DNA from 2 places in the Azospira sp. I09 genome. Region 1 is predicted to be linked to the other one. Evidence: riboswitches for the same ligand, from Rfam matches in the RefSeq annotation. Region 1 holds a riboswitch; the other holds the start of a gene.
What was found. Region 1 has a riboswitch for glycine ahead of gcvT (glycine cleavage system aminomethyltransferase GcvT). Riboswitches for the same ligand answer to the same signal wherever they lie in the genome.
Positions count from the first base shown of each region.

Region 2: it holds a riboswitch for glycine, as region 1 does, so the genes downstream of both, AZSP09_RS08305 (trimeric intracellular cation channel family protein) here and gcvT (glycine cleavage system aminomethyltransferase GcvT) in region 1, are expected to answer to the same signal.

Region 1 is NZ_AP021844.1:641,017-648,402, reverse strand. Features, by position in the region: gene AZSP09_RS02935 (3',5'-nucleoside bisphosphate phosphatase) at 1-375, opposite strand, end outside; gene AZSP09_RS02930 (alpha/beta fold hydrolase) at 455-1,321, opposite strand; gene bfr (bacterioferritin) at 1,378-1,851, opposite strand; gene AZSP09_RS02920 ((2Fe-2S)-binding protein) at 1,989-2,195, opposite strand; glycine riboswitch at 2,446-2,555, shown strand; gene gcvT (glycine cleavage system aminomethyltransferase GcvT) at 2,771-3,862, shown strand; gene gcvH (glycine cleavage system protein GcvH) at 3,914-4,300, shown strand; gene gcvP (aminomethyl-transferring glycine dehydrogenase) at 4,364-7,264, shown strand; gene AZSP09_RS02900 (glycine cleavage system protein R) at 7,257-7,386, shown strand, end outside.
Region 2 is NZ_AP021844.1:1,789,707-1,797,092, forward strand. Features, by position in the region: gene clpA (ATP-dependent Clp protease ATP-binding subunit ClpA) at 1-63, shown strand, start outside; gene rraA (ribonuclease E activity regulator RraA) at 162-653, shown strand; gene aceA (isocitrate lyase) at 1,078-2,388, shown strand; gene AZSP09_RS08295 (DMT family transporter) at 2,610-3,497, shown strand; gene AZSP09_RS08300 (thioredoxin domain-containing protein) at 3,499-3,981, opposite strand; glycine riboswitch at 4,107-4,211, shown strand; gene AZSP09_RS08305 (trimeric intracellular cation channel family protein) at 4,477-5,091, shown strand; gene AZSP09_RS08310 (CBS domain-containing protein) at 5,226-5,657, shown strand; gene AZSP09_RS08315 (LysR family transcriptional regulator) at 5,697-6,605, opposite strand; gene AZSP09_RS08320 (haloacid dehalogenase type II) at 6,745-7,386, shown strand, end outside.

The sequences.
Region 1 (7,386 bases):
CATGGCGCCCTCGAAGGCGCCGCGGATGGCAATGGCGTCCAGGGCCTCGGCCATGCGTCTGGCCCGTTCCACCCGGCCGCTGCGGATGCCGGCCAGCCCTTCGTTCAGAACCGGATTGGCGGCATCGAAGCCCAGGCCCACCACGTGGATGGAGAGGCCTTCCCATTCGATGGAAACTTCCACGCCATTGACCAGGCCCATGCCCATTTCCTCCGCCGCAGCCCGGGCGGCGGGCAGGCCGGCCAGATCGTCATGGTCGGTCAGGGCCAGCAATTGCACCCCGTTGCCAGCGGCGCGGCGCGCCACTTCGGCCGCCGGCAGCAGGCCGTCGGAAGCGGTGGAGTGGCAGTGGAAATCCCAGTTCAGATCAGACATCGGCAGGTCGCGACCAAGGCGCCCCAAGACAGCAGGAAAGCGCGGAATCATAGCACAGGGGCCGCGCCGCCCCTTGGCCTCAGGCCGTGATGAAGGACTCCAGCAGCGCTGCCACCGCCTCGGGCGCATCGTGATGCAGCATGTGGCCGGCATCGGCCACCACGGCTTCCCGGGCCGAGGCAAAACAGCCCAGGCGTTCCCGATAGTCGCCCTCGTCTATATGAAAGCGTTTGAGGAAAGAGGTTTCCGCTCCCCGCACCCACAGGGTGGGCGCCTGGACCCGGCGCCAGCAGGCCCTGGCTTCCTCAAGCCGGTAGAGCAGCGGACTGGCGGCCTTGTGCCAGGGATCGCCGGCCCACTTCACACTCCCGTCATCGTCGATACGCCCCAGATGGGTGGCCAGGAACTCGGCCCGAGCCGGTGTCAGGCGCGGGTTGTCCCGGCGCAGGCGGGATGCCAGGGCGGTCCGGTCGGAGTAGGCATGGAGTGAGGGCGGCGCAGCCAGTTGATCCAACCAGGCCGACAAGCGTTCCGGCGCCTGGGCCGGGACCATGTCATTGATGCCGAAGCCTTCCAGGGAGACCAGGTGACTGATCCGCTGGGGCCGCAATCCGGCGTACAGGCAGGCCACGTTGCCGCCCATGCTGTGCCCCACCAGCGGCACGGCCTGCCGGGGGAACAGGCTGTCCAGCAGGGCATCCAGATCACCCAGGTAATCGGCGAACCAGTAGGGCCCCCGATTTTCCTGGCTGTCGCCGAAGCCCCTCCAGTCCGGTGCCAGCACGGACCACTCCCGACTCAGGGCATCCACCACGAACTGGAAGGAGGCGGCAACGTCCATCCAGCCGTGCAGCAACACCAGGGGCGGCGCCTCGGCAGGCCCCCAGCGGCGCAGGGCCTGGCGACGGCCGCGCAGGGAGAAATATTCGACTCGGCTCGGTTTCATGGCAGGCAAATGAAAAGGGCCGGCACAGGCCGGCCCCGGGTGTGGTGGCGCAGGACTCAGTCGTCGTGCATCTGGGACTGCAGGTAATTGGGCAGGGTCACCTTGGCGATCAGCTCCAGCTGGGTTTCCAGCCAGTCCACATGCTCTTCCTCGCTTTCCAGGATGTCTTCCAGCAGATCCCGGGTGACATAGTCGGCCACGCCTTCACAGTAGGCAATGGCTTCGCGCAGCAGGGGAATGGCGGCCAGTTCCAGCTTCAGGTCGCACTCCAGCATTTCCTTGGTGTTCTCGCCGATGAACAGCTTGTTCAGCTGCTGCAGATTGGGCAGGCCTTCGAGGAAGAGAATGCGCTCGATCACCTTGTCGGCATGCTTCATCTCGTCGATGGACTCGTGGTACTCGTGTTCGTTGAGCTTCTTCAGGCCCCAGTTCTTGTACATGCGGGCATGCAGGAAGTACTGGTTGATGGCGGTCAGCTCGTTGGCCAGAATCTTGTTGAGGTACTGAATGACTTTTTTATCGCCCTTCATGGCTGGCTCCTGATTCGTTGGGGAATGGATGCCGGTAGATTAGCACAAGGCACAAAAAAGAAGCCCCCGCGCCGATGTGACGCGAGGGCAAGGGGAAAAAGCGGAACGGACTGCCCGACCGAACCGCAACCCGAGGTTCAACAATGCTTGGCGTTAGCGCATTTGCCGCAGCCCCGGCACTGGCCCAGTTCGTCGCGCAACTGCTGGCGCACTTCCCGGGCGCATTTGCCGCAGCAGGTGCCCACCCCCAGCTCGTCGCGCAGGTCGGCAAGCGTGGAGGCGCCCATGGCTACGGACGCAGAGATCTGGCGATCAGTAACGGCGTGGCAGACACAGACATACATGGCGGGTGCTCCTGAACAAATGGATGGCTAACAAACTAATGAGAATTATTATCACGAACCCATCCAAATGCAAGTGCTTCTCAACAAATATTTATCAACCTACGTGGCAAGCCAACTCCCGCCCCTCCCGGAGGCCCTTGCCAGACACCCGGGCGACGGCCTGAAATCGAGCATTGGCGCGGTCTGGCAAAACGCCGCTGGCAGCGCCGCCCAGGCTTGTTGTCATGCCCCCTGCCTTTGGGTATAGTCCGCCGCGCAAACGGGAGAGCGCGGCCCGGCTTCCACGGGCTGCCGCCGAAGGCGCAATCCACCATTCGCTAGCCCCGAAATCGCTCAGGCAAAAAGGACCGTTTGCGGCAGAACATCTCTGGAGAGCGGCCCCCGGTCCGGGCGGCCCACCGAAGGGGGCAACGGCCGCTGTTTCTCCATCCTTGGGTGGAACGAACGGGGGCCGCAACACTCTCAGGTTGCAGGACAGAGGGGGCGAGCCGGAAACCAGAACTGTCTGGCATTTTCCGGCTCGCCCCTTTTTCGTTTTCAGAATCGGCTTTCACAGCCCCGCCCAAGGAACTGAAATGACGAAGCAAACCGTCCTCAACAAGGCTCACCGTGCCCTCAATGCCCGCATGGTGGATTTCGGCGGCTGGGACATGCCGGTGAACTACGGCTCCCAGATCGAGGAGCACCATGCCGTGCGCAACGACTGCGGCATGTTCGACGTCTCCCACATGTGCGCCGTGGATGTCACCGGCGCCGATGCCAAGACCTTCCTCCTGCGCCTCATCGCCAACAACGTGGACAAGCTGAAAGTCCCGGGCAAGGCCCTCTACAGCGCCATGCTCAACGAGACTGGCGGCGTGGTGGACGATCTCATCGTCTATTACCTCACCGACACCCACTACCGGGTGGTCATCAACGCCGGCACCGCCGACAAGGACCTGGCCTGGATGGATCAGCTCCTGGGTCAGTGGCAGCTGGACGTCTCCGTCATTCCCCTGCGCGAAGGTCCCAAGGCCGTGGCCATGATCGCCGTGCAAGGTCCCCAGGCCAAGGCCAAGGTATGGCAGGTGCTGCCCGAGGTGAAGGCCGCCACGGAAAACCTGGCCCCCTTCTTCGGTACTCAGATCGGCCAGTTCTTCATTGCCACCACCGGCTACACCGGCGAGGACGGCTTCGAGATCGCCCTCCCCGCTGCCAAGGCCGAGGACTTCTGGAATGCCCTGATCGCCGCCGGCGTGCGCCCCTGCGGCCTGGGCGCCCGGGACACCCTGCGCCTGGAGGCCGGCATGAACCTCTACGGCCAGGATATGGATGAAACCGTCTCCCCCCTGGACGCCGGCCTGGCCTGGACCGTGGACCTCAAGTCCGAGCGGGACTTCGTCGGCAAGGCCGCCCTCCTCGCCAACGGCCAGAAGGCCCAGTTCCTCGGCCTCAAGCTGCTGGACAAGGGCGTGCTGCGGGCCCACCAGAAGGTAGTCACCGCCCAGGGCGAGGGTGAAATCACCAGCGGCACCTTCTCCCCCACCCTGGAACAATCCATCGCCCTGGCCCGCCTGCCCCTGGGCGTCTCCCTCGGCGACACCGTGCAGGTGGACATCCGCGGCAAGCTGCTCAACGCCCAGGTAGTCAAACCCGTTTTCGCCCGTCACGGCAAGGCCGTGGCCTGATTCATCCCGATTTCAGCAATCAGAATTCACATTCAACTTAAGGAGAGTTCCATGTCCAACGTTCCCGCCGATCTGAAGTACACCAAGAGCCACGAATGGGTCCGCCTCGAAGGCGACGGCAGCGTCACCGTGGGCATCACCGACCACGCCCAGGAGGCCCTGGGTGACCTGGTCTTCATCGAGCTGCCGGAAGTGGGCAAGACCCTGGCCGCCGGCCAGGAAGCCGCCGTGGTGGAATCCGTGAAGGCCGCCGCCGACGTGTACGCGCCCATCGCCGGCAGCGTCACCGCCGTCAACGAGGCCGTGGTGGATGCCCCCGAGACCCTCAACCAGGACGCCTACGCTGCCTGGCTGTTCAAGCTGCAGCCGGCCAACGCCGGCGACCTGGGCGCCCTGCTCGACGCCGCCGCCTACGGCGCCGTGGCCGACAGCGAATAAGCCAACAGACAAGGGAAGGGCAAAGCCCCTTCCCTTTTTTCTTTCCGCCTCCCGAGATTGCCCATGTCCGATACCCTGCCCCAGTCCCTTTCCGCCCTGGAACAGAAGGACGAGTTCATCGCCCGCCACATCGGCCCCTGCGCCAGCGAAATGAGCCAGATGCTGGCCGCCATCGGCGCCGCCAGCCTGGATCAGCTGGTGGACCAGACCGTGCCCGCCGCCATCCGCTTCCCCGCCGACCTGCCCCTGCCCGCCCCCCGGCGCGAGCATGAGGCCCTGGCCGACCTGAAGGCCCTGGCCGGCCGCAATGTGGTGAAGAAGTCCCTCATCGGACAGGGCTATCACGAGACCCTGACGCCCAAGGTGATCCTGCGCAACGTGCTGGAAAACCCGGGCTGGTACACCGCCTACACCCCCTACCAGGCCGAGATCGCCCAGGGCCGCCTGGAAGCCCTGCTCAACTACCAGCAGGTGATCATCGACCTCACCGGCCTGGAACTGGCCAACGCCTCCCTGCTGGACGAGGCCACCGCCGCCGCCGAGGCCATGACCATGGCCCGCCGCGTCTCCAAGTCCGGCTCCAACCGCTTCTTCGTGGACGCAGCCTGTTTCCCCCAGACCATCGACGTGGTCAAGACCCGGGCCGCCTACTTCGGCTTCGAGCTGATCTTCGGGCCGGTGGAAGAAGCCGCCACGGTGGACGTCTTCGGCGCCCTGCTGCAGTACCCCAACGACAAGGGCGAAGTCACCGACCTCACCGCCACCATTGCCGCCCTCAAGGCCAAGGGCGCCGTCACCGCCGTGGCCTGCGACCTCATGGCCCTGGTGCTGCTGAAATCCCCCGGCGCCATGGGGGCCGACATGGCCCTGGGTTCTTCCCAGCGCTTCGGCATTCCCATGGGCTTCGGCGGCCCCCACGCCGCCTTCTTCGCCTGCAAGGATGAACACAAGCGCTCCGTGGCCGGCCGCATCATCGGCGTCTCCGTCGATGCCCGGGGCAACAAGGCCCTGCGCATGGCCCTGCAGACCCGGGAACAGCACATCCGCCGGGAGAAGGCCAACTCCAATATCTGTACTTCCCAGGTGCTGCTGGCCAACATGGCCGGCATGTATGCCGTCTATCACGGCCCCGAGGGTCTCAAGACCATCGCCCGCCGCATCCACCGCCTGGCCGCCATCCTGGCCACGGGCCTGGCCAAGGCCGGCATCAAGCAGCTCAACGCCTGCTACTTCGACACCCTGCAGCTGGACCTGGGGGCCAAGGCCCTCACCGTGTACCAGGCCGCCCAGAATGCCGGCTACAACCTGCGTCTGATAGAGGGCGGCCGCCTCGGCATCGCCCTCAATGAAAAGACCACCCGGGAAGACGTGGCCACCCTGCTGCAGCTCATCGCCGGCGTGAAAGTCGACATCGAGGCCCTGGACGCCCAGGTGGCCGCCGCCGACCCGGCCCTGCCGGCCGAGCTGCTGCGCACCGACGCCATCCTCAGCCATCCCGTGTTCAACACCCACCACACCGAACACGAGATGCTGCGCTACCTGAAGAAGCTGCAGAACAAGGACCTGGCCCTGGATCACTCCATGATCTCCCTGGGTTCCTGCACCATGAAGCTCAACGCCACCAGCGAGATGATTCCCGTCACCTGGCCCGAGTTCGGCGACATCCACCCCTTCGCCCCCCTGGACCAGGCCCAGGGCTACCTGGAGATGATCGAGCAGCTGGCCGAGTGGCTGAAGACCGTCACCGGTTTCGACGCCGTCTGCATGCAGCCCAACTCCGGCGCCCAAGGCGAATACGCCGGCCTGGTGGCCATCCGCCGCTACCAGGAAGCCAACGGCCAGGGCCAGCGCGACATCTGCCTGATTCCCAAGTCCGCCCACGGCACCAACCCGGCCACCGCCCAGATGGCCGGCCTGCAGGTGGTGGTGGTGGATTGCGACGACAACGGCAACGTGGACGTGGCCGACCTCAAGGCCAAGGCCGAGCAACACGCCGCCAAACTCTCCTGCCTGATGCTCACCTACCCTTCCACCCACGGGGTGTTCGAGGAAGCGGTGAAGGACATCTGCGACATCGTGCACGCCAACGGCGGCCAGGTGTATATGGACGGTGCCAACCTCAACGCCCAGGTGGGCCTTACCGCCCCCGGCTTCATCGGTGCCGACGTGTCCCACATGAACCTGCACAAGACCTTCGCCATCCCCCACGGCGGCGGCGGTCCGGGCATGGGCCCCATCGGCCTCAAGGCCCATCTGGCGCCCTTCATGGCCGACCATGCGGTGCAGGCCACCGGCCCGGCCGAGCGCAAGCACAAGGGCCAGGGCGCCGTCTCCGCCGCTCCCTTCGGCTCCGCTTCCATCCTGCCCATTTCCTGGATGTACATCGCCATGCTGGGCGGCAAGGGCGTCAAGACCGCCACCCAGGTGGCCATCCTCAACGCCAACTACGTCGCCGCCCGCCTGCAGGAACACTACCCGGTGCTGTACCGGGGCAAGAACGGCCGCGTCGCCCACGAGTGCATCCTGGACATCCGCCCCATCAAGGCGGCCACCGGCATTGCCGAGATCGACATCGCCAAGCGCCTCATGGATTACGGCTTCCACGCCCCCACGGTGAGCTTCCCGGTGGCCGGCACCATCATGGTGGAGCCCACCGAATCCGAATCCAAGGCCGAGCTGGACCGCTTCATCGACGCCCTGATCGCCATCCGCAACGAAATCCGCAAGGTGGAAGCGGGCCAGTGGCCGGCGGACAACAACCCGCTGAAGCACGCCCCCCACACCCAGAAGGATCTGGCCGACGAGGTCTGGAGCCGCCCCTACAGCCGTCAGGAAGCCTGCTATCCCCTGCCCTGGGTGGCCGAGAACAAGTTCTGGCCCAGCGTGAACCGCATCGACGACGTGTACGGCGACCGCAACCTCTTCTGCGCCTGCGCCCCTGTGGAGGACTACCAACATGGCTGATCAGATCCTGGTGCTCACCGTCATCGGTGACGACCGCCCCGGCCTGGTGGAGCAGCTATCCACCGCCATCTCCGCCCATCAGGGCAACTGGCTGGAATCCTCCATGTCCCGCCTGGCGGGCA
Region 2 (7,386 bases), 1.1 Mb from region 1:
GATGTGGACAAGGAGGGCAAGGTGAAGCTCGAATTCGCCAAGGAGGCGGAAGCGGTAGCCTGAGTCCGACCCGACCCAAAAGGCTGCGCCCCTTCCGGCGCAGCCTTTTTTTTGCCTAGAATCCGGAACCGCCAACCACCACCAGAAAATCAGGAGACCCCATGAGCTTCACCACCCCGGACCTGTGCGATGCCAACGAAGCCGCCATCGGCCACACCCTGCGCGTCGTCGCCCCCATGTTCAAGGCCTACGGCGGCCGTGCCCGCTTTTCCGGCCGCATCCACACCCTGAAGATTTTTGAGGACAACTCCCTAGTGCGCGAGGCCCTGGGCCAGCCCGGACAGGGCAAGGTGCTGGTGGTGGATGGCGGCGGCTCCCTGCGCTGCGCCCTGGTGGGCGACCAGCTGGCCGTGCTGGCCCAGAAGAAAGGCTGGGAAGGCATCGTCGTGTATGGCTGCATCCGGGATTCGGCCGAGATCAACCGTACCGACCTGGGGGTGCGCGCCCTGGACACCCACCCCCAGAAAAGCATCAAGAAGGGCGTCGGCGACCAGAACATCGACGTCACCTTCGGCGGCGTCACCTTCAAGCCGGAGGAATGGATCTACGTGGATGAAGACGGCGTCATCGTCTCCGCCACGCCCCTGCTGTAAGCGACACCGCCCTGCCGGGGCCGTCCGCCGGGACGGCCCCACCCTCTCTGTTCCTCTTCCCCTCGCCCTCCTCCATCCCGCCTGCGCGGCCCGCGGGCACCCACCGTTTTCTCAGCGGCGGCCGGCCATTTCCACGACCTGACAATGCCCACGGGTTTTCCCCAATTCCTTTGAACAGGAAAGCCGGAGTCATCCCGCACTGCCCACCCAATTCATTTCACTGCCGCGAATATCGTTTCATATAGCGGAACGCGATTTGCAACACCATAAAAATACAGGGAAAAATATTGTCTTGTGTCTTATATAAGACATGTGTTGCTGTGCAAAATCGGCGCTATACTTTTTTCCCATCGGAGCACAGGAAACGTCACCCCGACACTGGCCTCCGAATCTTCCGCCAACGCTATTTATAGAGGAACCGAACATGAGCACTCGCGAACAGCAAATCGCCGCCCTGGAAAAAGACTGGGCTGAGAACCCCCGTTGGAAGGGCGTCAAGCGTGGTTATTCCGCTGCTGACGTGGTTCGTCTGCGCGGCTCCCTGCAGCCCGAGTACACCTTCGCCCAGCGCGGTGCCAAGGTCCTCTGGGAAAAGGTCAACGGCGGCGCCAAGAAGGGCTACGTGAATGCTTTCGGCGCCATCACCGCCGGTCAAGCCATGCAACAGGCCAAGGCCGGCCTGGAAGCCGTGTATCTGTCCGGCTGGCAGGTTGCTGCCGACGGCAACACCTCCGAAACCATGTATCCGGACCAGTCCCTGTATGCCTACGACTCCGTCCCCACCATGGTTCGCCGCATCAACAACACCTTCAAGCGCGCTGACGAAATCCAGTGGTCCCGCGGCATCAACCCCGGCGACAAGGAATTCATCGACTACTTCCTGCCCATCGTGGCCGACGCTGAAGCCGGTTTCGGCGGCGTGCTGAACGCCTTCGAACTGATGAAGAACATGATCGCCGCCGGCGCCGCCGGTGTGCACTTCGAAGACCAGCTGGCTGCCGCCAAGAAGTGTGGCCACATGGGTGGCAAGGTGCTGGTGCCGACCCGCGAAGCCGTGGAAAAGCTGATCTCCGCCCGTTTCGCCGCTGACGTCATGGGCGTGCCGACCCTGATCCTGGCCCGTACCGATGCCGAAGCTGCCAACCTGATCACATCCGACTACGACGCCAACGACAAGCCCTTCCTCACCGGCGAACGTACCCAGGAAGGCTTCTTCCGCGTCAAGAACGGTCTGGAACAGTCCATCTCCCGCGGCGTTGCCTACGCTCCCTACGCCGATCTGGTGTGGTGCGAAACCGGCGTGCCCGACATCGGCTTCGCCCGTGAATTCGCCCAGGCCGTGCATGCTGCCTGCCCCGGCAAGCTGCTGTCCTACAACTGCTCCCCGTCCTTCAACTGGAAGAAGAACCTCAACGACAGCCAGATCGCTTCCTTCCAGGAAGAACTGTCCGCCCTGGGCTACAAGTACCAGTTCATCACCCTGGCCGGCATCCACGTCAATTGGTACAACACCTTCAAGTTCGCCAAGGCCTACGCCGGCGGCGAAGGCATGAAGCACTACGTGGAAATGGTGCAGGAGCCCGAATTCGCCGCCCGCGAAGACGGCTACACCTTCGTTTCCCACCAGCAGGAAGTGGGCACCGGCTACTTCGACGACGTGACCACCGTGATCCAGGGCGGCTCCTCCTCCGTCAAGGCCCTGACCGGTTCCACCGAAGAAGAACAGTTCCACTAAGCAGCACCCGCGGGCATCCCGGCCAGGGTCGGGATGCCCGGCAGCAGATCAGTCTGCTGCCATCAGGAATCCGAATTGCATCATCCCTTATCCTCTTGCTTGGGGAACAGGCCGACACCCACAAGGTGTCGGCTTTTTTTATGTGCCGTCACAAAAAGGCCCATGACAGAAGCGGGCCTGCAGGCAAGAATGGCGGCTCCTTCCGCCTTCGCCCCCAGGCCATGAACGCCGCCAGCCTCGCCCGACTGCTCCTGCTCGCCGCCATCTGGGGCGCCTCCTTCCTCTTCCTGCGCCTCACCGTGCCCGCCTTCGGCACCGTGTGGACGGTGGAAGTGCGGGTCATCCTGGCCGCCGCCAGCCTCACCCTGTTCGCCTGGTGGAGCGGCGAGGCCCTGCAGTGGCGCCGGCACTGGCGCCAGTACCTGATCATCGGCCTGTGCAACTCGGCCCTGCCCTTCCTGCTCTTTGCCTATGCCGCCCAGAGCCTGGGGGCCGGCCTGCTCTCCATCCTCAATTCCACCTCACCCCTCTTCGCCGTCATCATCGGCGCCCTGTGGCTGCGCCAGCCCATCCGCGCCGTGACCGTGGCCGGCCTGCTGCTGGGCCTGGGGGGTGTGGCCGTGCTGGCCTGGGACGGGCTGCAGAGCAGCGGCAGTCCCGACGCCTGGCTGCCCATGCTGGCCGCCGCCCTGGCCCCTTCCGCCTACGCCTTCGCCAGCGTGTACAGCCGACACCACGGCCAGGGCATCACGCCCCTGGCCACCACCCAGGGCAGCATGATCTGCGCCGCCCTGCTGGTGCTGCCCCTGGCCGCGCCCCAGGGCCTGCCGGCGGCAGCCACTCCCACCGCCTGGGGCGCCCTGCTGGGCCTGGCGGTGTTGTGCACGGCCTGGGCCTACCAGCTCTATTTCCGGCTGGTGCACGAAGTGGGGCCCCTGGGCGCCCTCTCGGTGACCTTCCTCATTCCGGTATTCGGCGTGCTGTGGGGGGTGTTGCTGCTGGGAGAAAAGCTGGGCGGCCACCTGCTGTTGGGCGGCTCCCTGGTGCTGCTGGGCACGGCCCTGGCCAACGGCCTGCTGAAGTGGCCGCGGCTGGCCCGCCCGGCCTAGGTCAGCGGCTAGCGCGACGCGCCACGACGCCGGCCAGAGCCAGGATTTCCTCGCCTTCGTCGGCGGAAAAGCCTTGCGGCAGGGCCGGCCGGCCGTCACCGGCCAGGGCGGCGGCGACGGAACGGCCCAGGATGGCGCCGTCCGGCAGGATGGGGCCGAAGAAGCGCAATTCGCCGCCCCGGATCACCGCCAGGGTGGGAAAGGTTTCCACATCGAGACTGGGCAGGGCGTCCGCCGCATCCTCGATGTCGATCCAGGCCCAGGCGCCCTCATGGCCCGCCGCGGCGGCCGCCGTGGCGGCCTCGAAGCCCCGGCAGACGCCGCACCAGGCGGCGCAGAGCACCAGCACCACCGGCGCTGCCGGCGCCCCATCGGCGTCGTCGGGCCATTGCAGGTCGGCAAAGCGCAACAGGGAAACGGGGGACTGGGACATGGCGGCAAAGGCCGCCGCAGCGGCCGCGAAGTGGGCGGGGAAGGCGGCCATTGTGCGCCAATCCCGCCGCCCGGGGGAATGGGTGGCGCGGGAAAAGGTGGGGAACCGGGCGCCGGATCACGGATAGCAGGCCCTGCCGCCCGGCATTGCCAAGGCGGCCCCGGGCGCGGATAATCCGCCCTCCCGCAGGAGAGAGGGGCCCTTGCCGCAACTGGCGCCGGGCCTCCGCCGAAGGCGCAAGCTCCCATAATCGCTCAGGCACCAGGAACTGCGGGTTTCGTATTTGCCGTCTGGAGAGCGGCCGGCCGCAACGCGGCGCGGCCCACCGAAGGGGCTAAGCCGGCGCCGTGGGGCGCAGGCCGAAACTCTCAGGTACAAGGACAGGGGGAGAGGCGCATCCGGCAAGGGTCTTCAGCATGGCCTGCCGCCGGACCTTATCTGTAAAGGCGCTTCCGTCATGCCCTGCCACGCCCCAATACCGGCGCACCTGCCGGCCTATTCCCTTTGCTTTGTCGCATCCTGCCTGCCTCTGCGGGGAGGTGTTCCGTGCTGATCACCATCTACCTCATCGCCATCACCGCCGAGGCCATGTCCGGCGCCCTGGCCGCCGGCCGGCGCAACATGGACATCTTCGGCGTCGCCTTCATCGCCTTCGTCACCGCCCTGGGCGGCGGCACCATCCGCGACATGGTGCTGGGCCACTTCCCCATCGGCTGGACCCAGCATCCGCCCTACATCTACCTGGTCATTTCCGCCGGCCTGGTGACCACTCTCTTCGCCCGCTTCATGCACCACCTGAAGACCGTCTTCCTGGTGCTGGACGCCCTGGGCCTCATCGCCTTTTCCCTGATCGGCTGCGAAGTGGCCCTGGGCATGGGCTACGCCCCGGTGGTGGTGATCATGGCCGGCATGATCACCGGCATCTTCGGCGGCATCCTGCGGGACGTGCTGTGCAACCAGGTGCCGGTGGTGTTCCGCCAGGAGCTGTACGCCAGCGTCTCCCTGGCCGTGTGCAGCCTCTACCTGGTGCTGCGGGACCTGGGCCTGGGCACGGAGGCCAACACCCTGATCAGCTTCGGCCTGGGCCTGGCCCTGCGCCTCTGCGCCATCTGGCGCGGCTGGAAGCTGCCCACCTTCTCCTACCGCCAGCGCTGGGACTGATGCCGGCCCGGCCCCGGGAAATCCCCGGGGCCCGCCGATCGATTCTTTTGATGGCCGGAAACCGGCCCCGGGCCGCCGGGTCCATCCCTCATCGCCGGGCTTGACCCACCACAACAACGATGAGGAGACCCACCATGCCCCACCGCAGCATTGCCCACATCATCAGCCAGCAGACCCCGGTCACCGCGACCGCCGACCTTACCGTGCGGGAGGCCTGCCAGCGCATGGCCGCCGCCAGGGTCGGCGCCCTGCTGGTGGTGGAACACGGCTTTCTCACCGGCATCTTCACCGAGCGGGACGCCCTCAACCGGGTCCTGGCCCCGGGGCTGGACCCGGAGCACACCCTGCTGTCCGAGGTGATGACCGCCAATCCCCGCGCCGTGCCACCGGAAAAGCCCCTCTCCTACGCCCTGCACCTGATGCACATCGGCGGCTACCGCCACATGCCGGTGGTGCAGGCGGGGCGCCCCCTGGGCATGGTCTCGGTACGGGACGCCCTGGGGGTGGAAATCTGCGATTTCGAGCGGGACCTGGAATCCCTGGAAAAGATCGCCACCGCCCTGTAGGCCCCGCCTGCCCCGGACTACCGGGCAGGCGCCGACGCCTCAAGCCGGCGTCTGCCAGTAGCCCGGGTTGCCGTAGGTGTTCTTGAGGAAGTCGATGAACAGCCGCACCCGCAACGGCAGATGGCGGCGCTGGGGAAAGACGGCGTAGATGCCCACCGGCGGCGCCGCCCATTCGTCCAGCAGGGACACCAGCCGGCCCGCCGCCAGATCCTCCCCCACCTCCCACACCGAACGCCAGGCCAGGCCGTAGCCGGCCAGAGCCCATTCGTGCAGCACGGCGCCGTCGTTGCACTCCAGGGTGCCCGCCACCTTCAGCACCAGGCTCTCCCCTGCCTTTTCCGGATGGCGGAAGGTCCAGCCCCGCTGCTGACCGAGGGACAGGCAGTTGTGCCCGGCCAGGTCCTCCAGGGCCCGGGGCGTGCCGCGCCGCGCCAGGTAGGCGGGGCTGGCCACCACCACCCGCCGCATGTCCCCCAGCTTCAGGCTCACCAGGCTGGAATCGCTCAGTTCGCCGATGCGCACCGAGAGGTCGATGGCCTCGTTCACCAGATCCACCAGGCGGTCCGTCAGGTCCAGGTTCACCGTCACTTCCGGATTGCCGGAAAGGAAGTCGGCTACCAGGGGCGCCACGTGCTTGCGCCCGAAACCGGCCGGGGCCGAGACCTTGAGGTGGCCGCTGGCCTTGACCCCGCCCAGGCTGACCGAGGCTTCGGCATTGGCCAGGTCGTTGAGGATGCGCTGGCAGTCCTCCAGGAAAGCGCTGCCCTCGAAGGTGAGGGACAGCTTGCGCGTGGTGCGCACCATCAGCTTCACCCCCAGGCGGGCCTCCAGGGCGTCCAGGCGGCGGCCGATGATGGCCGGGGTCACCCCTTCCTGGGCCGCGGCGGCGGAGAGGCTGCCCTTGGCGGCCACGTTCACGAAGGCATTGATCTGCTTGAAGGCATCCATGGCATTACATACTTAAAGTAAAAGATCATTCGCTGCAATCCTAGCTTATCTTTTACCTCGAGCAACAATAAACTGCGATGCGTAGGCTGATCCATAATCTCCGGATCGACCCGCAAACCCCAAGTCCGACAGAGAAAAAATGACCGCCCCCTGCCCGATCAAAGCCATCGCCTTCGACGCCTACGGAACGCTGTTCGACGTTTATTCCGTCGGCGCCCTGGCCGAGCAGCTTTTCCCGGGCAAGGGGGTGGCGCTCGCCGCCCTGTGGCGCGACAAGCAGATCGAATACAGCCGCATCCGCAGCATGAGCGGCCGCTACAAGCCCTTCTGGGAAGTCACCCAGGACGCCCTCATCTATGCCGGCGCCGCCATCGGCGTGGCCATGGGCGAAACGGAACGGGGCCGGCTGATGAGCCAGTACGCCTGCCTCTCCGCCTTCCCGGAAAACCTGCCGGCCCTCAAGGAACTGAAGACCCTGGGCCTGCCCCTGGCCATCCTCTCCAACGGCACCCGGGCCATGCTCGACATCGCCGTCAAGAGCAGCGGCATGGGCGGCATCTTCGACCACATCCTGTCCGTCGAGATGGTGCAGAAATTCAAGACGGACCCGGAGGTGTACCAGCTGGGACCCGACGCCTTCGACCTGCCGGCCCGGGAAATCCTCTTCGTCTCGGCCAACAGCTGGGATGCCTGCGCCGCCACCTGGTTCGGCTACACCACCTTCTGGATCAACCGTACCGGCCAGCCGCCGGAGCAGCTCAACGTCAGCCCCACGGCCAGC